3 regions of the Exiguobacterium sp. s145 genome follow, and region 3 is predicted to be linked to each of the others. Evidence: riboswitches for the same ligand, from Rfam matches in the RefSeq annotation. Region 3 holds a riboswitch; each other region holds the start of a gene.
What was found. A riboswitch is a leader RNA that binds a small molecule or an ion and turns the genes downstream of it on or off. The one in region 3 is predicted to bind thiamine pyrophosphate.
Positions count from the first base shown of each region.

Region 1: linked by a shared signal. The riboswitch ahead of thiD (bifunctional hydroxymethylpyrimidine kinase/phosphomethylpyrimidine kinase) and the one ahead of KNQ07_RS02925 (ECF transporter S component) in region 3 are both predicted to bind thiamine pyrophosphate.
Region 2: linked by a shared signal. The riboswitch ahead of KNQ07_RS11905 (3-oxoacyl-ACP reductase) and the one ahead of KNQ07_RS02925 (ECF transporter S component) in region 3 are both predicted to bind thiamine pyrophosphate.

Region 1 is NZ_JACSMV010000023.1:13,487-20,721, reverse strand. It holds gene KNQ07_RS13920 (ArsR/SmtB family transcription factor) at 1-12, opposite strand, end outside; gene KNQ07_RS13915 (hypothetical protein) at 173-616, opposite strand; gene thiE (thiamine phosphate synthase) at 631-1,269, opposite strand; gene thiM (hydroxyethylthiazole kinase) at 1,259-2,029, opposite strand; gene thiD (bifunctional hydroxymethylpyrimidine kinase/phosphomethylpyrimidine kinase) at 2,010-2,819, opposite strand; TPP riboswitch at 2,937-3,047, opposite strand; partial or broken gene KNQ07_RS16155 (M23 family metallopeptidase) at 3,108-3,341, opposite strand; gene KNQ07_RS13895 (murein hydrolase activator EnvC family protein) at 3,363-4,394, opposite strand; gene KNQ07_RS13890 (murein hydrolase activator EnvC family protein) at 4,604-6,046, opposite strand; gene KNQ07_RS13885 (VOC family protein) at 6,302-6,709, shown strand; gene KNQ07_RS13880 (type 1 glutamine amidotransferase domain-containing protein) at 6,764-7,235, opposite strand, start outside.
Region 2 is NZ_JACSMV010000016.1:32,623-39,857, reverse strand. It holds gene KNQ07_RS11930 (DUF485 domain-containing protein) at 1-416, shown strand, start outside; gene KNQ07_RS11925 (hypothetical protein) at 490-1,641, shown strand; gene KNQ07_RS11920 (hypothetical protein) at 1,851-2,003, opposite strand; gene KNQ07_RS16345 (hypothetical protein) at 2,024-2,266, opposite strand; partial or broken gene KNQ07_RS16340 (Fic family protein) at 2,267-2,446, opposite strand; gene KNQ07_RS11910 (LLM class flavin-dependent oxidoreductase) at 2,704-4,014, opposite strand; gene KNQ07_RS11905 (3-oxoacyl-ACP reductase) at 4,071-4,823, opposite strand; TPP riboswitch at 4,959-5,059, opposite strand; gene KNQ07_RS11900 (hypothetical protein) at 5,179-6,261, opposite strand; gene KNQ07_RS11895 (hypothetical protein) at 6,281-7,099, opposite strand; gene KNQ07_RS11890 (ATP-binding cassette domain-containing protein) at 7,096-7,235, opposite strand, start outside.
Region 3 is NZ_JACSMV010000002.1:16,640-23,874, reverse strand. It holds gene KNQ07_RS02940 (FAD-dependent oxidoreductase) at 239-1,270, opposite strand; gene KNQ07_RS02935 (energy-coupling factor transporter transmembrane component T family protein) at 1,359-2,084, opposite strand; gene KNQ07_RS02930 (ABC transporter ATP-binding protein) at 2,050-3,609, opposite strand; gene KNQ07_RS02925 (ECF transporter S component) at 3,609-4,184, opposite strand; TPP riboswitch at 4,290-4,389, opposite strand; gene KNQ07_RS02920 (50S ribosomal protein L25/general stress protein Ctc) at 4,481-5,158, opposite strand; gene KNQ07_RS02915 (DEAD/DEAH box helicase) at 5,509-7,235, opposite strand, start outside.

The sequences.
Region 1 (7,235 bases), on a different contig from region 3:
TGGTGCATCCACAGTCATCACCTCTTTCCCTTTAATTCCACCATCGTTTCAAATGAATTGCAAGGAAATCACTCCAAGACTCCAACGACTGACTCCTTTAAATCCGGTAACTGAACATCGAAAAACAAAACAGGTCTGCTTCCCGTTCATCCAAAGCGGAAAGCAGACCTGTTCATTTGTCACGGTTTCGTCTTGAGACGGCATAAAAGAACCAACCGCCCAAAAAATTTCCGATATCCCATACGATACGATTGGAATCGACGGCACGTACACCGATATCAATCACACCTGTACTTTTCAAACGCTCCTGGTAACGTTTCCGTAAAAAACGGGGTAACGGAAGCGGCAGCAGCATCCGGTAAAAAATGTCCAGATGTGTGTGTCCCCAGATTTCCGTTGCGATGGAACTCGTTTGAATGAGTAAGGAACGTTTATACTGTTGCTGGTATTTATTCTTTAATAAGACCGCCAGTTGATAGGAATAACGATTCGGGAAAGGAAATAGAGCTGCCCCTAAATGATATTTCCCGCGATTTTCGACTCGAATGATTTGCGGTTCGATTTTATATCGAATCCATCGTCCTCGAAATCGAACAGACTGCCATTTCACGACCATCACCTCTAGAAGGATTATACCCTGTCTGAAACGCTCTGACGCACTTGTTCGACGGTCTGTTTAAACTTTTTCGTCGTTCGTTCAATTTCCGGATTGGCAAACAAAGCGGACACCACGGCATATCCATCTACGAGAGAATCAAGTAACGATACATTTGTTTCGCTAATTCCACCGATGCCTACTAACGGGATGCGAACGGCTTTCCTGATTTGCTCTAATGTCACACGTGACATGAATGTCGCATCTTGTTTCGTCGCCGTCGGAAAAAGTGACCCGACTCCTAAATAATCTGCACCGTCCTGCTCTGCTGCCACAGCCTGTTCGACCGTTGAAACGGAAACACCGATCGTCGCCGTCGGTAACAATCGACGTGCTTCCGTTAAAGGAATATCATCTTGACCGATATGCAGGCCCGCTTCGACTAATAAAGCGATATCGATCCGGTCATTGATAATCAACGGAATATTATAACTGGCAGTCAGATCCTTCAGTACAACGGCTGATTCGAGAAAATTCTTACCCGACATCTCTTTTTCCCGTAATTGAACAATCGTTGCACCGCCCTTAATCGTTGCTTCGACAGCATCCTCCAAGGGAAGATGCGGGTGCAGACGTCTATCCGTCACTGCATAAATCAAGTATTCACTGTCCATTCATCTGCACCTCCGGCAAACTTTCCTCTGTCATCAGACTGACCGCATCAAACAATCCGGTCCGAAAACTGCCGATACCAGGACGATTTCCGGCCGTTTCCCCTGCTTTTCCCATGGCGTACGTCCCAAATACAGCTGCGTCGAAATGATCGTATCCTGCTCCCAAAAAAGTCGCAATCAAGGAAGCGGTCATACATCCTGTTCCCGTCACTTGGCCGAGTCGTTTTGTTCCGACGTCCAAATGATGTTGACGGACTCCATCTGTCACAAAATCAACGGGTCCGGTGACGACGATGACTTGTTTCGTCTGGGAAGCGAAGGCGTGAACACTTTGAAGATCGAGTGATTCTCCTTCCGCCACATCGACCCCTTTCGTTCGAGCAGCCTGTCCAAGCAACGTTTTAATTTCCGAAGCATTTCCTTTGATGACCGTAAAGGTGATTTCCTCCATCAGTTGTTTCATAAAATCCGTTCTTAATGTCGTGGCTCCCGCGCCCACCGGATCCAAAATGACCGGTTTCCCCAGCCGGTTAGCCGTTTTCCCTGCTAGCAGCTGTGCTTTGCGCATGTCCGGATTGATGGTTCCTGTATTAATCACGACGGCGTCTGAAAGACCAACCATCTCTTCGACTTCGAGCAGGTCCTCTGCCATGACAGGAGATCCTCCAAGCGCAAGTGTCATATTAGCACAATCATTGATCGTGACGGTATTCGTTAAATGATGAATTAATGGTTTTTTATCATGGATGCGTCGTAGCATGTGTATCCCTCCAAAGTTCATGAAAATGATGTGTCGGTCCAATTCCGTGTCCAAGAGCAAAACCGTGACGAATCGCTTCGGTCACATAACGTTTCGCATAACGGACGCTGTCTTCCAGTGAATGACCAAGAGCCAGGTTGGCAGCGATAGCAGCGGACAACGTACAGCCTGTCCCGTGCGTATGACGGGACTCAATCCGTTCTTGTTCAAAGACAACATACCGTTCGTCCGTATATAAAAGATCAGTGGCGTCTTGCCCTTCCAAATGCCCGCCCTTGAGCAACACAGCTCCTGTTTGTCGTTCAATCAGCTTGACCGCTGCTTGCTTCATATCAGCAAGTGAATGGACGGTTCCACCGATCATCCGCTCGATTTCAGGAATATTCGGTGTCACAAGGGTCGCAAGTGGTAACAGCTGTTCGAGCAATGCCTGTTCCGCATTCGGTTGTAACAAAGCATGGCCACCTTTTGCGACCATGACCGGATCAAGAACAATCGGCAGAGGATACTTTTCCAGTTGTCGGGCAATCACTTGAATCGTTTCCTGATTAGAAACCATTCCAATCTTGACGGCATCGACACGGATATCTGAAAAAATCGAGGTTAACTGTGCCTCCACAAGTTCGGGAGAGACGTCTTCAACCGCTTGAACACCCAATGTATTTTGTGCCGTAATCGCCGTGATGACACTCATGCCATATACACCAAGTGCTGAAAATGTTTTTAAATCCGCCTGAATTCCCGCTCCGCCACCGGAGTCGGATCCGGCGATCGTTAATACGTGTTTCATTCCAATTCCTCACTTTCCCGTGAGCAAATAAGGAGAAAACGGACAACAAAAAGCGCCGTCCGCTGTAAAAAAGCAGACGACGCCATGAATAACCAGGTTCACCGGTTAAAGTAATCATGTCTTCGATCTCAACTTTCCTACGCTGGTATTATCCAGTTCAGGTGACAGGGTCGAAAACAGAATGGTTTTCCTCTCAGCCGGACTCCTCCAGCTCCCCTAGTTGCTCGTAATTTAAATTCTTTTTCACTGTATCACAGCACCATCAAAAAAACGAGCCGAAGCTCGTTTTTACAAGTATCCAAGTGGATTAACCGTGTTAGCAGGTCCTGACGCGCTATATTGATATCCACCAATATGCAGTTCAAAGTGCAAATGCGGTCCTGTCGAATTACCCGTACTCCCAAGAGTACCAAGCCTTTGACCTTGAGTGACCGTTTGACCTGCTGAAACCGATAACGAATTCATATGACCGTACACCGTTGTATACACTTGACCGTCAAGGAAATGGGAAATCATGACGTGATTCCCGTAAGGTCCGCCGCTTCAGGCCGTAATGACTGTTCCGGAAGCCGCCGCACGAATTGGCGATCCGACAGGTCCGCTGAAATCGACACCGTTATGGAAAGTATAACCGTTCGCTCCACTGGCCGGTCCGAATCCTTGTGAGACACCACCCGAAGCCGGACGAACAAACTTCGCCGATCCGGTCGGTCCACTGCTGACAGGAGTCGGAACAACCGTTGATTCACTTGATTCAGGCTTTGATTTTGCTGCTTCTTTTGCTGCTTTTGCTGCTTTTTCCGCTGCTGCCTTTTCGGCCGCCGCTTTTTCTGCGGCGGCTTTCGCTGCTGCTTTTGCTGCCGCAATCGCTCTTTCTTGAGCTTCTAAAGTCGCCTGTAATTCTTTGGCACTCAACAGTTTTGTCGTAAACTTCGTCTTCCCTTTACGTAATTTTTTCAGGGTTGCGCTCCGTTCTTTCATCTGTTGTTTTAATTGTTTCTTTTGAATGAGCAATGATTTTTTTTCTTGAACACGCTCTTCTTTTTTAGTGATGAGGTTCTTTTTCATTTCCGCCAGCTTTTCCTGTGTTTCCAAATAAGCAGAAATCATTTTATCATCTTGTTCGGCGATTTTTTTACCGGCCATGACACGGCTGAATAAATCCCCCAGGTCTTTCGAACCAAAAATGACTTCTTCCCATTTGATCGAATTACCGTCGTTTTCTTGAAGTACACGTAACCGGTCTCCGAGCAACTCTTCTTGACGTGTGAGCATGATTTCATAGCGGACGATTTCCGCTTCCAGATCTTCAATCTGAAGGTTTAGTTGTTTAATCTGCTTATTTTTTTCGGAAATCCGGAAAATATTTTCATTAATCGCTGCATCAATTTTATTGATTTCGCGTTGTTCCGCCGATATTTTGGCTTCTTGCTTTTTAATGGCTTTTTCCAATCGACGCTGTTCTGTCGCATTTTGAGATTTCTTTTCTTTAATCGTTGCAGCATGACCAGAAGTCGGCGCAGTTGATACGAGCAACACTCCTAACAATACCGTTGACAACAATTTTTTTAACATGTCTCATTTCCTCACTTATGTATGATTTCTTATTTGAAAAGTAGTTAATTCAAAGTATTTATGTCTGAGATTGATTATAGCATCGTAATAGTTTCAGTAAAATTTCATTTATGTTTCAAGTGAAAGCGTTTTTTTGTAATATAACATTTTTCATTTTGATCAAGACACACAAAAAAAAGCGATTGCCATAGCAATCGCTTTTTCCGTAATTATAACATCGACATTGGATTTACAGAATTCGCCGGTCCTGAAGCACTGTAGCTGTAACCACCTACATGAATTTCAAAGTGTAAGTGCGGGCCTGTTGAATTCCCTGTGCTGCCAAGGGCACCGATTTGTTGTCCTTGACTGACACGTTGTCCAGCATGTGCATTTAATGAACTCATATGCGCGTAAACCGTTGTATATGTTTTTCCATTTAATTGGTGTGCGATCATGACATGATTACCGTACGGACCACCACTTGATGCAGTGATAACCGTTCCTGTTGCTGCTGCAACAATCGGCGTACCGACCGGCGCTCCGAAATCAATTCCATTGTGGAAAGAATAACCGTTCGAACCGCTTGCTGAACCATATCCTTGTGTGATTGATCCACTTGTCGGGTGAATAAACATAGAAGAAGATGATGGAGCAGGTGTTGGTGCTGCCGGTTCCGGTGTTGGTGCCGGTGCTGCTTTCGGCACAGTCACAGATGGCGTAGATTGTTTCGTCGACGTAGCAGGTGTTGACGATTTTTGTTCCGCTTTGGCTGCTGCTTTAGCAGCGGCTGCTTCTGCCGCCTGTTGTTCAGCTGCTGCTTTTTGAGCCGCTGCTGCTTGTGCTGCCTGTGCTTCTGCACGTGCTTTTGCTTCACGTGCCGCTTGCGCTTGACGCTCTTTTTCGATTCGTGCTTCACGTTCGCGAGCTGCTTTTTCAGCTGCAATTGCTTGCTCTTGCGCGATCAAAATTTGTTGTACTTCTTTTGCATCCATCAACTGAGTTTCAAATTTCTTTTTCTGTTTCCGGAGTTCTTTTAAGCGTTTGTTACGTTCTTTGAGCTGTTGCTCAAGTTCCGCTTGTTGACGTTTCAACTCTTGTTTCTCCGTCACAAGTTTTGCTTTTTTATCTTTTAATTCTTGTTGAGCAGCTGCTAATTTTTTTTGTGTGTTTTGATAATCGGTAATCATTTTATCATCTTGTTGTGAGATGGATTTCCCCGCTAAAACGCGGCTGACCAGATCCCCGACATCTTTTGATCCAAAAATGACTTCTTCCCATTTAATGGAGTTCCCATCATTTTCTTGCATGACACGAAGACGGTCACCAAGCAGTTTTTCTTGGCGTTTTAATTTCGCTTTGTACTTTTCGATCTGCTTTCCAAGTTCAACGATTTCTGCTTCAGTTGCTTTGATCTGACGGTCTTTTGTTTCAACTGCAAACATTTTTTCGTTTAATGCTTCGTCCAAGCGGTTAACTTCTTGCTGAGTCTTGGAAATTTTTTGTCCTTCTTGATTAACGGACGATTCTAAGTTTTTTTGTGTTTTGGCATTTTCTTGTTGCTTCTGTTCGTTTTTAGCTTTTTGTTCACTTAAGTCATCTGCTGCTACGAAGTGAGGAGTCGATGAAAGAATAAGTGCCGAAACGATGAGCGACGCGAACGTTTTTTTCATGTAGTATTCCCTCTTTTTCTGTGTAGTTTATATAAGTAATCGAGTGATGATATTTAAATTTAGTAATACTTTTTAAAAATTATAAGAACGTTTTTGATTATAGCATTCATTTTCCTTGTATTATATTTCAGTGAGATGTCATTTTGGATAAGTTCTCTTTTCGCTCCTATCCAGACACCCCAACCGGATCTTCTTCATTGCGTGTTGGAAAAGAGTTTGACACACTATGACTATCGAAGTAAAGGAGGAACTGTTATGTATTTAGATCATACCGGCATCGCTGTTCGGGATATGCAGGAAGCGATTACGTTTTATACGACCGTTTTAGGAGGAACGTTAATTCGTGAGTACAGCAATCCGACACCGGGGGTTGCGTCTAATATTGCTGTCATTGAATTTGAAGATGCGCATATTGAATTGTTGACTCCGACAAGTCCGGAAAGTCCGATTGCCCGCTTTTTAAAACAACGGGGAAAAGGCGTTCATCATATTGCCTATCGTGTTGATGATTTGGACCAAGCCATTTTGGAAGCAAAACAACGGGGAATTACATTTTTAGAGGACACCTACCGTCAAACTCCGCTCGGCCGACGATTAATCTATATGGACCCCCGTCATTCGCATGGGGTCATTACGGAACTTTGTGATTATCCGGAAAACTAAAAAATGAGCGTCCGCTGATCGAAGTCAGCGGGCGCTCATTTTCACTTTAAGCAGTTATCCTAATTTAGCTAGCATTTCGCGATTAAATGCCGGAATATCATCCGGTTGACGGCTCGACACGAAGTTGTCATCGACGACTACTTCCTTGTCTTCATACGACACTCCCGCATTCTCTAAATCGATTCGAATCGATTTATATCCTGTCATTTTGCGTCCCTTGACGATTTTCGCGTTAATCATCAATTGTGGACCGTGACAGATTGAGAAGATTGGCTTTTTAGATGTATCAAACTCTTCCGTAAATGTGACGAAACGATCGTCTTCACGGAGTAAGTCCGGAGAAAAACCGCCTGGAATCAATAGTGCGTCAAAGTCTGAAGAAGATGTTTCATCAATCGTTACATCGACTGTTACTTTTGCTTCTTCTTGTTTCCCGACGAGTTCTGCACCTTTTTCTGTTCCGATGACTGTTACTTCATGACCCGCTTCTTTTAACGCATCGACAGGACCTGTAAACTCGACATCT
Region 2 (7,235 bases), on a different contig from region 3:
GCTTTCTAAGTATAGGAGAATTAGCTTTTTACTTAACCTACTTATTAATCTTTCTTTATATCCTATGGAAGCTGTTTATATCTGAAAACATAAATATGACTAGCACTATACTTATGTCCGTAGGTATCTTTTTTATTGCTTGGCTTCTTTCGATGTTGTATAGAAGAATGATAACTAATATTTTAATTAAAAATAAAACTATGCTGAAAGTATCCATAGAAAATCTTGGAGAAGTGTATATTATCAAGATGTTTGACTCTACTACCTGTATTTGTTCAAAAGATCCTCATGTTGATTTAAATAAATCTAATGATCCAATATATTTTGTAAGAATCGAAGACCTTATTAAATTACCTATTACAAAAGAAGTAGTCGTACTTCCACCTCGAAGCATTTACCATAAGTTATTCAATTGATTCACTACATCATAATTATCCACGCGAGTTTTGAGGCGATTTGGTATGATTAAAGGAAAAATAGGGGTGAGATATGAATAAAAATTTTGCGACTATCAGTATAACAGCCTCGATTATGGTTCTAGTAGCTACACTTGTTATTGGATCGATAGCAACCTTTTTTGAAAAAGCGAACGACATCGCGACGCTGATATTTGTGGCTGGTGGCATGATTGTGAGCGTCATCAATGCCATGACAGCTTTAGAAGCGCGAGGTGACTCTAAACAATCGGCAGAAGCGGCAAAGGATTCCGCGAAAGCGGCAAAAGATTCCGTTTCAGTTGCAGAATCGACGCTTCAGATTGCAGAGAAAGAAGCAAGGGCAAACGCCTTACGCTATCGGGTTGAGAATGGATCGTTCTTGTCGCTCCAGAAGAAAGAGATATATGTTCCGCTGCATCCACCATTGTCTGAAAAAGTTAAATGGATAGATTCGAATGATCTGAACGAAAAAAATGACATAGCATCAATTCGTCTGGAAAATAAAAGACTTGGTACGGCGACGAGTGTCGGGTATTGGTATACTCTCGTAAATCATGTTGAATTTGATAATTTTAAGTTCGAGACCAATGATGTCGAAGAACGAGAAGCTTTGAGCGATCGTTTTCGTCTGTCAATTCACAAAGGATTTCCGAAGTATGCTCTCTATTCAAAGATATATAAAATGGATGAAGGGCAAAGAGCATTTATATCAATAAAAGTTAGCGATGATGTGGGAAGCTTTGAAGAAGTCCAGAATCAAAGAAATACAAGAGTGCGAGACCGAGCTGTCAGTCCTGCAGAGTTAAATACTCTTGGTTACTTAGATCAGAAAGACGTTGCATGGTTCAAGTTGCCAACGTATTTCCAACTACTCAGTCATCAATTTTTTTTAGAACGTGCGATACTGAAACAAGAGAATTGGAAAACACCAAGCCCAGAGCTGTTGGTCACAGTTCATTACACAGAAGAGGTATCTGAACATATGAACCAGTTCGCGGAATCGAGGCGCATGAAGGAGTTCATGATTACTTGTTCGTCAAATATCTCGGTTATTCCCGAACCATTAGACAGTCCTCACGAACGGACCGGACACGTGTTAGCTTGTCATTTCGACATTGAAACACTTCATGATTCTCCGCGGCAAAGTCCTGAAGACAGAACTGAAGGGGCTGAATCTACTACAGAAAAGGTGACTGAGAGATGATTTCGTCTTTTTAGCTGGAGTTATCTTTTACACTCATACAACCATGTTTTATGCTCCAGCATAAAACATGGTATACATTTTAAACACTGATATTCCCATACTGTGCGATTCTACAAAACAGTACATAAGTCCTCATAATATTTTTTTATAAAAATAGAACCAAATCATTCACTTCTTAAGAAGCTTTGACTCAGTCCTTTAACATTTTTTTATTTTTTAGTTTTATCCTCTTGCTTAGATTGCTTTTTTAATTCTTCGTACGCACGAATTAGTTTCTCGAGATCTTTTTTACTAACTGTAATAGTTACATTCCAATCTGCACTATTCTCAATATCTTCTTTCAATCGCTTGACCGCATCCATACTAGTCCCTCCTTTTTAGCTCATCTTTCTAAATCATAATTGTTTTTGCTTACATTTGTTGAAGTAATACTTTTACTATTTATATGTGACTGATCAGATTGACTTTTGAAGTGTTTGGTTACAATTACCTCTTCAAAGACTTTTTTCAAAGGTCTTCCAGTTCCATTTACTGACTCAATCGTCACCTCGAGTAATTTCTTAGAGTCTACCTTTTCTAACTGGAGAGAGTAACCCAGCTTATCTGCTACTTTTTCAATAAACATTTTCTGTGTACGTCCGTTCCCTTCTCGGAACGGATGGATCATATTAAGTTCACCATAATAATAAGCTAACTTTTCACTTATGTTATTGGCCGAAATAGACTTCGATGTGATATTTCTATTTAATTTGCAACTAGATTCATTAAAAATAATGGTATATTCATCGCATTTGCAAACATTCATAAATTCTTCATTACTAAATCTCATATGTGTTGATCAAATTATATTACATGATAACAATTCATTATTCGTATCGACTACGGTAACTTAGATATCTGAATCTTTAATGCGAGCGATGTGGTATAACTTTTTGTGCTTAATCATATTATATAAGCTATTAAATAGATAAATAATAGCACGACTTCCTAATTCTTAACTTGATACATCTTAGAATCATAGGTACTTTATTTATACTTTTATTGCTTTCTAAATCAGTTGCGTCATAAAGGATTATCTAAACCTATATATTCTCGAAGTGTAGTCCCTTGGTACGCCTCTCTAAACAATCCTCTTTTTTGAAGCTCAGGAACAATCATATCTACAAAATCTTCTAAACTCGATGGTAGTGACGGCGGCATTAAGTTGAAGCCATCTGCCACTCCCTCGTTAAACCAAAATCCCATCTGATCCGCAATTTCTGCCGGAGTACCAATCAATGTCAAGTGTCCTCCTCCCGCAGCCAGATAACCTAGCAGTTCTTTTAGTGTAGGATCCGTATCTTCGATAATCTCTAGAATCGTTTGATAGCGTCCAATGGGTCCTGAAAACTCTTCAATTGATGGTAAGACCGGTATCTTTGCTTCGAGATCCCATGTGGAGCAGTCCTGCTGCAAAAAGAAGCTCAATTGTTTCAACGCATTTTCAAACGGTAATTTTTCATCTAGTTCGGCTTTTTTGGCTAATGCCTCTTCTCGTGTTTTCCCGACATACGTCACTAAGCCTGGGTATATCTTAATCTTCCGATTTGGTGACTCAGTTTGTTTGATTTTCCCCTGCAGCTTCTCCCGAAATGCATGCGCTTGTCTAAAATTCCATGACACAGAATAGACGGCATCTGCATGTCTTGATGCAAGGGCAATCCCTTGTTCCGACGCACCCGCTTGCATAGCTACTGGTTTCCCTTGGGGGCTACGCGGAGTAGATAAAGGACCTTTTACGCTAAAATAGGTCCCAGTATGATGGATAGGTTGAATTTTTTCAGGATCAATTAATCGGTTAACTAATCGATCTGAAAGAAAATCATCTTGATCCCACGATAAAAATAGCTTCTCCATCAAAATCGCAAATTCTTCCGCCTTTTTATACCGTTCTTCCCTTGTAGGTAATGCATCCATATTATGATTTAATGCTTCCCAGTCCGTCATCGAAGTCACTAAGTTCCACCCTACACGCCCATTAGTCACGTGATCAAGACTTAGCAATTGTCTCGCTGCCGTATATGGATTTGAAAACGTGCTTGATATCGTTGAGACTAATCCTATGTGGTTAGTTACTTGAGAAATAGCCGTTAAATTGATTAAAGGATCCAACCAAAAGGCGGGTAAATCAGTCGCATTTGCAGCCGGAAAAGATTGATTGTCAGCAAAAAATACAGCGTCCAAATAACCGGATTCTGCTATTTGAGCCAATCGCTGATAATAGCTACTCTCTCCGATCTCTTCAATTTTAGAGTCGGGCATTAACCATGCGGCTTGGTGATGACCACATCCATATAACAACACGCCGATATTTAACTGATTCCTGTTCGTCATCTTCAGTTCATGACTCCCTTCTCCTATAAATAGTCAATCTTTTTAACACATCTGTTTTAATTCATCGTTAACCCACCATCTACGGTTAAGTTTTGGCCAGTAATCCCAGACGCTGCTTCTGATGCCAAAAAAGCGACCAACTGTGCTACTTCTTCTAGACTCGTCACTCTTTTTAACGGTGTCGATTGGGCAATTAAATCGAATACTTCAGCGGTGGTTACAGAACTAGCATCAGTCACTTTCAACAACCCGCCGGACACTACGTTCACGTTTATGCCGTATTGACCTAATTCCGCTGCTAGATTACGGCTAAAGCCAATCAGACCTGCCTTTGCTGTCGTATATTCATGATAGGGAACGACTGGATTTTGATAGAGGTTTGTTCCGATACTGATGATGCTACCGATATTTCGTTCAATGAATTGTGGCAAGACACTTTGGGTGACATGAAATGCCGCTTTCAGTGTTCCATCCAGTTGTTTTTGGTAATCTTCCCAGTTTAAATCGATAAACGCTTTTTGTGCCATCGGATCGAATTTAAAATCTACTAATGCATTATTGACTACAACATCGATTTGTCCATAATGCGTAGTGGCTGATTGAATCAAGTGCTCGACATCTTGTCGCTTCGTGACATCCGCATACAAGGCAATAGCATTCTCTACTCCCAGTTCGCTTACAAGTTTCTCTGCCGCATTCTTGCTTTTATAGTAATTAATTACGACTTTAAATCCGTTGTTCACCAACACTCTTGCAATCGTCGCCCCCAATCCTCGACTACTTCCCGTTACTAAAACCGTTCTGGTCATTGTTCCCCACTCCTCCATCAATTTTTGAAACTTAAATAGCGAAGTAGTAAATAAAAAAGCGCAACTCTCCAAAAGGAAAGTTGCGCACATCTAAATAATCACATAGCAAAGAACGACACAATCGTCTCCGCTTGTTCATCAGAGTCTACACTTCCCTACGCTAGTACGACCTAGTTCAGGTTCAAAGGGTTTGAGTAGCTACTCATCTCAGTTTAATAACACCCCTAGTGATTCTATTTAAGTTATCTTCACTTTAGTGGTCTTCCAAACACCTGTCAATGATGATGTCAGTGACTCGTTAACAGTACCTCTTTAAATATCAAACGCAAAAGACAGATTCATCACCCGATAAGGATTACTCCAATACAGTCACATCTTGTATCAGACGATTTTTTTTAGAATTCTTATCTTTGATGATCCCTTGGTACGTAATCGTTTCATTTTTCGTATCGACTACCGTGACCTGGAAGTCTGAGTCATTGATGTTAGCGATGTGGTATAGCTTATCCTGCGCAATCATCGTATAGGAGCCATTGAAACGATAAGTATGTTGCCCTTCCACTTCATGTTGCTTGACTTGATTCGTCTTAAAGTCATAAGTACTCCATTTGATGCTTTTACTATTTTCTGAATCAAACACCCCATAAGCGATCAACGATTGATTATCGTCAGCGGTATTGAAGTTGCCCTCTGCTGCGTAAGCGTCGAGTGCTTTGAGACGCTTGATGCTTTTACCGTTATCTAAATAGTAAGCACTGTCTTTTTCTGCCCCTTCCGCGTCATACGTAATTTCGCGGTAGACGATTCCATAAGGATTGACGACGACATACTGCCGTTCTCGATTGTTTTTAAGTTGCTTGGATTGAAGCATCTCGACCTTTCCTCTTGCAAGGTTGAGTAACAGAACTGTCGACTTTTCTTTCGTGCTGTGATCATCCCACTGAACGTATACGTTCATACCATCCTGATAAAAAACACGTACATCAGACGTTTCGCGATCAGGTACAGCGAGACGGTAATCGAATGTTTTTTTGAACTGCTTCTGCGTACTTTTATCATAAGAGTGGTAGTTTAACTTTGATTCATTCATCTTAATGCCGTACGTCCGTGGACCGATCTCACTCGTAAATACGTCTTCTTTTGAAATGAAGCGATAGAAATCGGATGGAAAGTCAGCTGCGTAATTATTGAACAAGCTTGTGATATAGTTCTGCGATTCACTAGTGATCTGACCGTCTAATTGAACATTGTATTGAGTCGGTTTGATGTCTCCATTTTCAACCTCAATATTGATCCTCTTCAGCTCTTCAGCAGTTCCTTTTTGTAAACTTTCGACCTCATAGTCCGATCCTTTAATACTGGCGGCATAACCAAAATAACTGAGTAAGGTCACTCCAGCAATGCCCCCAACGATGATCATTTCTTTGTATCGTCTCATGGCTTCCTCCTTCTAACTCTTAGATAGATACTTTATGGTTTAGTAATTGAATACACTTCCAACTCACATATACAAAATAGGCGAGAATAAAGGATAGATAAACGAACACTTGTTGATTCGGAACGAGTATGCTCGTTGCATCAAATACGTAACGCAATGCGATGAATGGCACAATCAAGAGGGATACATCCCTGGCAATCGTCAGTAACGCCTTTCCTTTCCGATAAGACCGCTCTGTCAAGACAAACAGGAAGATGATCGTGATGACGAAGAGCGCGAGTGCTAAAATGACGAAAGTGTCAATGATGTTAAAGGTGTAGAGCATGTTGATTGCTGTCGACTCTCCAGTAATTTTTGATACTACTTGTAAGTGGTCGGGTAATAGCAATTCGTAAATCGGATGACTTAAGATGATAATGACCCACTGGATCCCTAGGAAGCCACAAACAAAGATCAACACTGTCATTAGTTTGGAGAGTAGTATCGTAATGCGTTTACCTGGTAACATCAATAAACGATAGATGTATTTCGATTCGCCGTACCAATCGCGGTACCAAATCTGAAAAGCGTACAAAATCGTAAACATAATGCCGAGTGTAATCACATACTTGAAATAGTTCGTCGCGTCACCAAACGTCAATGGACCATTCAGTTGCTCAACAGCTTGCATTTCTGTGAGTCGCTCTTTTTGCATTAAATCTTCTATTTTGGACTGATAATGAAGAATCTGATACACGACGGATGTAATTTCGATGATAATCAGCGTCATCAAAATCGTCATATATAGTTTAAGACTTCGTTTAATTTCCTCGTTCGACAGCATTAAGAATTTCTTCATGTCTGATAAACCTCCCTCATTCGATCCTGGACTGATTTCCCGTAAAGTTCTCGCATTTCTTCTGAGTCTTCCTCTTGGATGATCGTACCGTCCTGGAGAAAGATGACGCGATCGATCAGATGTTCCACTTCCGCAA
Region 3 (7,235 bases):
GGCGGACCAATTGGAAGGGACAGGCTGAAGATCCAGCAAACGTTCTTGCCCGCAGCCGGTTAACACGATGCTGGATAGAAGCGCGAGAATCCGTACATTATTCTTGATGATAATTCCTCCTTTAATGAATTATCCATTATATTACCATGTTCACGAGATCATCTTCCTTTTTTTAAACATATTCCCTAAACGAAAAACAGGCAGAAAAGATGAGCGATTCACCTTTCTGCCTGTTGATTCAGACCGTATATTTCTTAATGAATCGTCGGTCGATCCATTGTTTGAAGTACCAGCTGAGCCGGTTGGTTCGGTAAAATCGGCCGTACAGCAAGGTGACCTGGCGATGACCGAGTGCAAGCAGCGTCAAATAATACCGTTGCGGTCGAAACGTCCGTAACGGTTCGTCGTTCACGAACCGGATTAAATTCTGAAGCAACAGCGGAGCCTGGCGCACCGCCGTCACCCCATTCTTCGGTGTTTCCGGGTATGCGGTCAGAGTCGCACAGTCCCCGACGGCAAAAATCGACGGATCCTCGAGCGACTGCAGTGTCTCGTGCACCAGTAAAAATCCGCGCGCATCACAGTACAAGTCGGATGCCCGGAACAGTTCGGTTGCACTGGCGCCGCCTAAAAATAAGACGGCATCTGTCTCAATGGAATGCCCGGACCGCAAGTGCGCCGTTTGACCGTCCAGCGTTTCGAACCGGTCCACGATTCGGTTGACGCCCAGCTGATCGAGTCGCGCGGCCAGTTCCGGACCTGCCGGATGACCGCTGAGCAACGGCTCTTCATGAATCAGGGTGACCGGTGTACCGTTTGACTGAAAGGATGCGGCCATCTCGACTGCCGCTGCACCACTGCCGACGATGACAGGGGAGTCGGCACTCCGGAACGTCTGGAACGCATCTTCCACCCGATAGTTCGGTTTGATCGTGACATGAATCGGGGTGCTTGCTTCCCAGTCGCTCGAACCGATGTTGCAGGACACGATATCATATGGGACGACCCGTCCGGACTGACAAATGACCTGTTTGCCCGCGGCATCGATCCGCATGACCCGGTCCTCAATCCATGTCTTACCGTGCCGTTCACATAATGCTTTGACATCGATGCGGGTTTCGTCGAGTGTATAGGTGCCGTCTGCTAATCCGGAGAACATGCCGGAATAATACTGATAACGGGAGGGGGTGACGACAATCCAGTCGATTTCCGGATGACTCCCTTGTTTTATGCATTCTAAATGCGCATGACCTGCGCCGACTAAGACCATTCGCTTCACGACATTCACCTGCTTTTTTTGAATTCTCTGCATCTGAGAATATGATTCCCTCAACTGAGTGGACATAATCTTCTGCTTGTCAGACAAAAAGGCGAAGCGACGTCGTGATGATGCAGACGAGACCGAAAAACAATCCATCAACGCGGGTGACGACCGGTCGGACATAATAGGTCCGTTCGACCCGAAACTGACGGGCTTCCATCGCAATCGCAATCCGTTCCGAGCGGATGATACTCGTCGTAAACAGCGGCAGACTGATTGCGAAAAATGTCTGCCACGGCCAAATCGACCGTTGTTGCCGGATTCGGCGTGCCTGACGGATGGTCCGGATCGCCTGACGGAAAATCGGAATGGAGCGAAGTCCGGTTAAAAATCCGTAAGCCAGACGGACCGGTAGCCGGCATTGATGAATCAGGCTCATGACGAACCGGGTCGGATCGGTCGTTGCGACGAACGTTATGCTCAGCAGGACAAAAGCCAGCATCCGCGTTGCAACCAGCCAGGCATGAGCAAGACTCTCTTCCGTGATCCGGAACCAACCGAACGCCCACAGTTCCGTTTCCCCTTTTCCGAACGCCGCCATCATCCAAAACGTCAGCAAAAATAATACCGTATACGGCACAAGACGGAAGACCAGCGTGGACAGCTTCCATCCGGAACAGGCTACACCGACGGCTGCAAACAGAAGCAAGGCGACTGTCACCGGCAGACGTGACGTCGTAATCAGCAACAGCATGACATACACCAGTGTTCCGAGCTTCACGGCGGGATTAAGGCGTGCGAGCAGCGAATTGTTTTCCTGCACGGTGTTTCACCTCCTCGAGTTGCTGATAGCGTACCGATACCGGGCGGATCAACTGGTTATGCTCAAGCAATGATTCGTTCCGGAACAATTCATCCGGTGCCCCGTCAAATTGAATGTGCTTCTCGCCGATGACGACAACGCGGTCGGCGTAACGGTAGACCAGCTCCATGTCGTGCGTCACCATGATCAGCGTAGTTCCCGCTTCCCGGGCTTGGTGTAACACATCGAGAATCTGAGCGGTCGTCTCAGCATCTTGTCCGAAGGTCGGTTCATCGAGTAACAGGACAGCTTTTCGTTCCAGCAACATCGTCGCGACACTTAAGCGTCTTTTTTGCCCGAGACTGAGTGCAAGCGGGGACTGAGCGGCGACATCCTCCAAACGGTAGTGTTGCAGGGCGTCAGCTACTTGACTTCGTGCCGTTGACGGAGAGCTGATGGCCAGTTCATCGGCGACCGTCTGTTTCAGAAATTGAAACTCCGGTTGCTGAAAGACGAAACCAACTTGCCGGTAAAACGTCCGGTCCCGCCATTTTTTCAAAGGTGTCTGAAACAGCTTGATCGTCCCGCTTTGCGCCGGCAACAGTTTTGCCAGCGTCTCAAGCAGGGTGCTTTTACCGGCAGCGTTGCGTCCGACGAGCATGATCCATTCTCCGGCGGACGCGGTCAGCGAAATCCGGTCGAGAATCACCCGTTTGCCATGCGTGATCGTCACATCGGTCAAATCAAACGTCGTTTCGTTTGCCACCGGACGTCTTGCGACGGGCGGGTTATTCAGAAACCGCGCTGTTGCGACCGTCAGCGGAATCGTCTCGAGTGTATAAGGATAGAGCAATGGCGACATGATACCGTGCCGGATCAGTTCCTCCCGTTTCTCTTCGAAGACTTCAAGCGGGGAACCGTCAAGCCTCAGCTGTCCTTCCCGAAAGACCAACACACGGTCAGCAAACGTCACACATTCTTCCAGTTGATGTTCGATCAACACCAGTGTCACGTTCGGATTGTGATGCAATTCTTCAATCAGCTCCATCATCAATCGGCGGCCGTGCGGATCGAGTTGCGCCGTCGGTTCATCGAGTAACAGGATGTCCGGTTCGAGTGCCAACACACAGGCCAAAGCAAGCCGTTGTTTCATCCCGCCGGACAGTCCGGCAATTTGCGTCGTCAAGGCGAGGTCGAGTCCAACCCGTTTCAACACCGTTCTGATTCGTTCTTCCATTTCATCGCGGGGAATACTCCGGTTTTCCAGACTGAAGGCGATTTCCGCCCCGACCGTCTGCATGCAAAACTGATCGTCCGGCTGTTGAAACAGCATGCCGACGGTTCCGTCTGCGCGCCATTCACCGGTGACTTCCGCCTCAATCGTTTCCGGCATCAGACCGGCAAGCGTATGCAAGAAGGTCGTTTTGCCGCTGCCGCTCGGACCAATCAATAAGGTCGTCTCTCCTTGCCGGAGCGACACGGTCAAGTCGTTTAAAACATCTCGGTCTTGATCCGGATAGCGGACGGTCAGATTCCGGCACCACATCAGGCAGCCCGCCGTTTCTGTTGTCGTCCGACGGCGTAACCGTTCAGCGTTCCCGTCTTGACGAGTGAGTCGACGATGATTTTCGCGAGCAATCCGCCAAGTAATGCCCCACTGACCAGTTGCAGGGAAAACGTCAATAGCAGTGTCGTCGTCGTATAGTAGGCGAACCCATTGACGACCAGACTATAGACCATACTTCCGACAGCCGCAAACATGCCCGACAGCATCAAGGTGAAGGTGTTGAAGTTCCGGTAGCCGACTAACAGAAAAGCAACCTCAGCGCCAATGCCTTGCGCAAGTCCAATCAATAAAGCCGATAAACCGAAGTGACTCCCTGTAAACAACTCGACGGCAGCAGCGACGACTTCTGCAATCAATGCCGCGCCTGGTTTTTGAATGATGTAGGCGACAAGGGGACTGGCGATGACCCAGATGCCGAACATCCAGTTTGCTCCGACCGGTCCAAAGATGGCCGAGATCGGCAACCATAACGTCGACCATCCTAAGTAGAGGACACCACAAGCTACGGCGAGCATCATCATGACGATGATTTCTTTCATTTTCCAACTGTTCATAATCACTTCTCCTTTGAATGCACACCCACAAAGAAACCACAAAAAAGACCGCCCTCTATGAAAAGAGAGCGGTCGTGTAACCTGCAAGATGCAGAAAAAGAGCACGAGGATTCCGCTCCACTTTCCTACGCTAGTATGAACTAGATCAGGTTCAAAGGGTCCGAAGTAAATCGTCTCAGCCGAGCGGGCTCCCCTAGTGGATGTGTCAATGATGTGTACCTTCTTCACTGTACGGCTGTCGCCGCGACTTGTCAATATGCATAAAAAAACCTCCCACGAGGGGAGGGGAGAAAAGATTACTCTTTATCTTCTTTGTTTTCTTCAGCTTGCTCTTCAGAAGTTTGTTCTGAATCGTCTGTCGCTGTATCCGCATCAGCTGCTTGTGCCTCAGCTTCTGCTTCTTCGATTTCTTCAAGTTCAGCTTCAAGTGTCGATTCAACGACCGCTGCAACTTGGATGTCACCTTCTGTGACGACACGGAAATCTTTTTCTTCCGGAAGATCAGCGACTGTAATCGAATCTCCGATTGCAAGTTCCGTTACATCCACTTCGATGCGTTCCGGTAATTTATCTGGTGTTGCGGCAACTGTTACTTTAAAGAGTGTTTGTGAAAGGAATCCGCCAAGTTTCGCGCCAGCTGCTTCGCCGACCAGGACGATATCCGTTTCGACTTCTGTTTCTTCATCCATTTTAACAGCGATGAATTCAACGTGTTTGATTGTTGGTGTAAAGATGTCCATATCGAGTTTGTTGATCAATGTGTTGACCTTTTTACCGCCGATTTGAAGAGCAACCAAGACGTTTTCGCCGTGATCACGGACAACTTTGACCAATTCTTTTTCGTCGAATGAAATCGGTGTGCTTTCCACTTTGTAGCCATACACGACACCAAGAGCTTTTCCTTCATGACGTAATTGCTTTCTAAGTGAGCGCGGGCGTACTTCGCGTTCTTCTACTTTTAATGTTACTGACATGTTCATTTCCCCCTTGAATTTGGTATAGCCCTCAAAAGGTAATGAATGTAGGAGTGGAACAATAGGTTCCAACAGAAATTCATGCGCTAAATGCTAGTTCAACTGGATTTCATTCAGAAATGAAAAACGAAGTGAGTAAGTAGCATTTCTCTCCCAGGTCATTACGCTGATATTGAGAAACAATAATTGAAAAGCGACCGTGTTATACGGTGCTAATGTAGATATACCCCTATCTTTCAAAAGTTAAAACCTTTTTTTCTGAATTTGATTGTCGAAAGACCTTCAAACCTGTTGATAGACAACGGATTGAAGGTCCTTCATTTTTTTAAGATTTTCTTTGATTTGTGTGGTTACTCACCTGCTGAATCGATAAAAGCGGGGGAATCGAGCAGACGGACGAGTTCACGAATCGTTAAAATATCCGGCTTCTGATCCGATAAGACGGCATCAATCATCGTCGCTTTGCGATCTTGTAATTCCGCCATCTTTTCCTCGATCGTTCCGGTCATCAACAGCTTGATCACTTCGACCGGTGACTGCTGTCCCAATCGATGAGCCCGGTCAGCCGCTTGTTGCTCGACGGCCGGATTCCACCAACTGTCGTACAAAATGACGGTATCTGCCGTCGCCAGATTCAGACCGGTCCCGCCGGCCTTCAAGGAAATCAGGAAGAGATCAACTTCACCGGCATTAAACCTTTCACACAGTGCGACCCGGTCCTCAACCGGTGTCTCACCCGTCAGCAGAAAGTGGGCACGTTGTCGTGCTGCCAGTCGTTCCCGAATCCGGGCCAGCATCTTCGTATACTGGGAAAAAATCAGGATCCGGTGTCCGGCGGCTAATTTTTCTTCAATTAACGTCAGCAGACGTTCGAGTTTTGTGGATTCGCCTGTATAATCTTCGACAAACAGCGCCGGATCACAGCAAATCTGCCGTAAGCGGGTCAAACCGGCCAGCAACTTAATCCGGTCCTCACGTTTCGTTTCATCCAAATGACGCAATGTTTCCAGTTGCAGTTTAGATAAGTAGGAGGCGTAAAGCTTTTTCTGTGTCGGGCCAAGGTCTGTATAGTGATGGACAATCTGCTTCTTCGGTAAATCCTGCAACACCTCATCTTTGGTCCGCCGCATCAGAAACGGACGGATGAATCGTTTGATCTCGTCATGCGACCACGTTTGAAACGTCTGTAAGTCCGGCAGCAAGGAAGGGAAGATGACTCGGAAAATCGACCAGAGATCATCGGTCCGGTTTTCAAGCGGCGTTCCGGTCAAGGCAAACCGACGTTTCGCCCGAATCCGGCGCAAGCGGACAGCGGTTTGTGACGCCGGATTCTTCAGATGTTGTGCCTCATCAAAAATTACGACGTCGTATTCGACGGCCTGGTGTGCCTCCATGTCGGCTCGTAACGACGGGTAGGAAATCAAAAAAATCCCGTCCGCTGGTACTGTCTCGATTTGGTCCAAGCGGTGCTTTCGCGCTCCGGTCAACAGATGGACCGTTCTCGTCGGGGCAAATCGCGTGAGTTCCGCCTGCCAGTTATGGAGCAGGGAGGCCGGGGCGACAATTAAGACCCGTCCCGGCGGCAGCGTCTCAAGATACCCAATCGCCTGAATCGTTTTCCCGAGTCCCATCTCATCCGCTAAAATCCCGTGCCCGTCGTGTCCGGCGAGATTCGCCATGAACTGGATCCCTGCCCGCTGATATGGATACAAGTGGCGGTCGAGTACTTCCGGGAAGTTCAGGTAGACTCCTGTTCCATTTTTCAGCTCGAGCCATCGTTCTGTTAATTGTTTATGGACATGCAAGAAGGAGGCGCCGACCAGATGTTTGAGGTTCGGCAGGGTCGGCATCCGGAGCACCGCGTCGAGTTGATCCTGTTCCGCGGCTTCGAGTTGCCGAAACAGACGTTGCAATTGTTGAAAGGCTCGTGTCTCAAAGGAGACGAACTGACCATTCGTTAAGCGGTGGTACGTTTTCCGGGTCACAAGTGACGCGAGGACCCGCTTCAGTTCCGTTTCCGGAATCCCGTCCATGGAAAAGCGGAAGGTTAACCAATCCAGGCGGTCCGTCGTGTCGA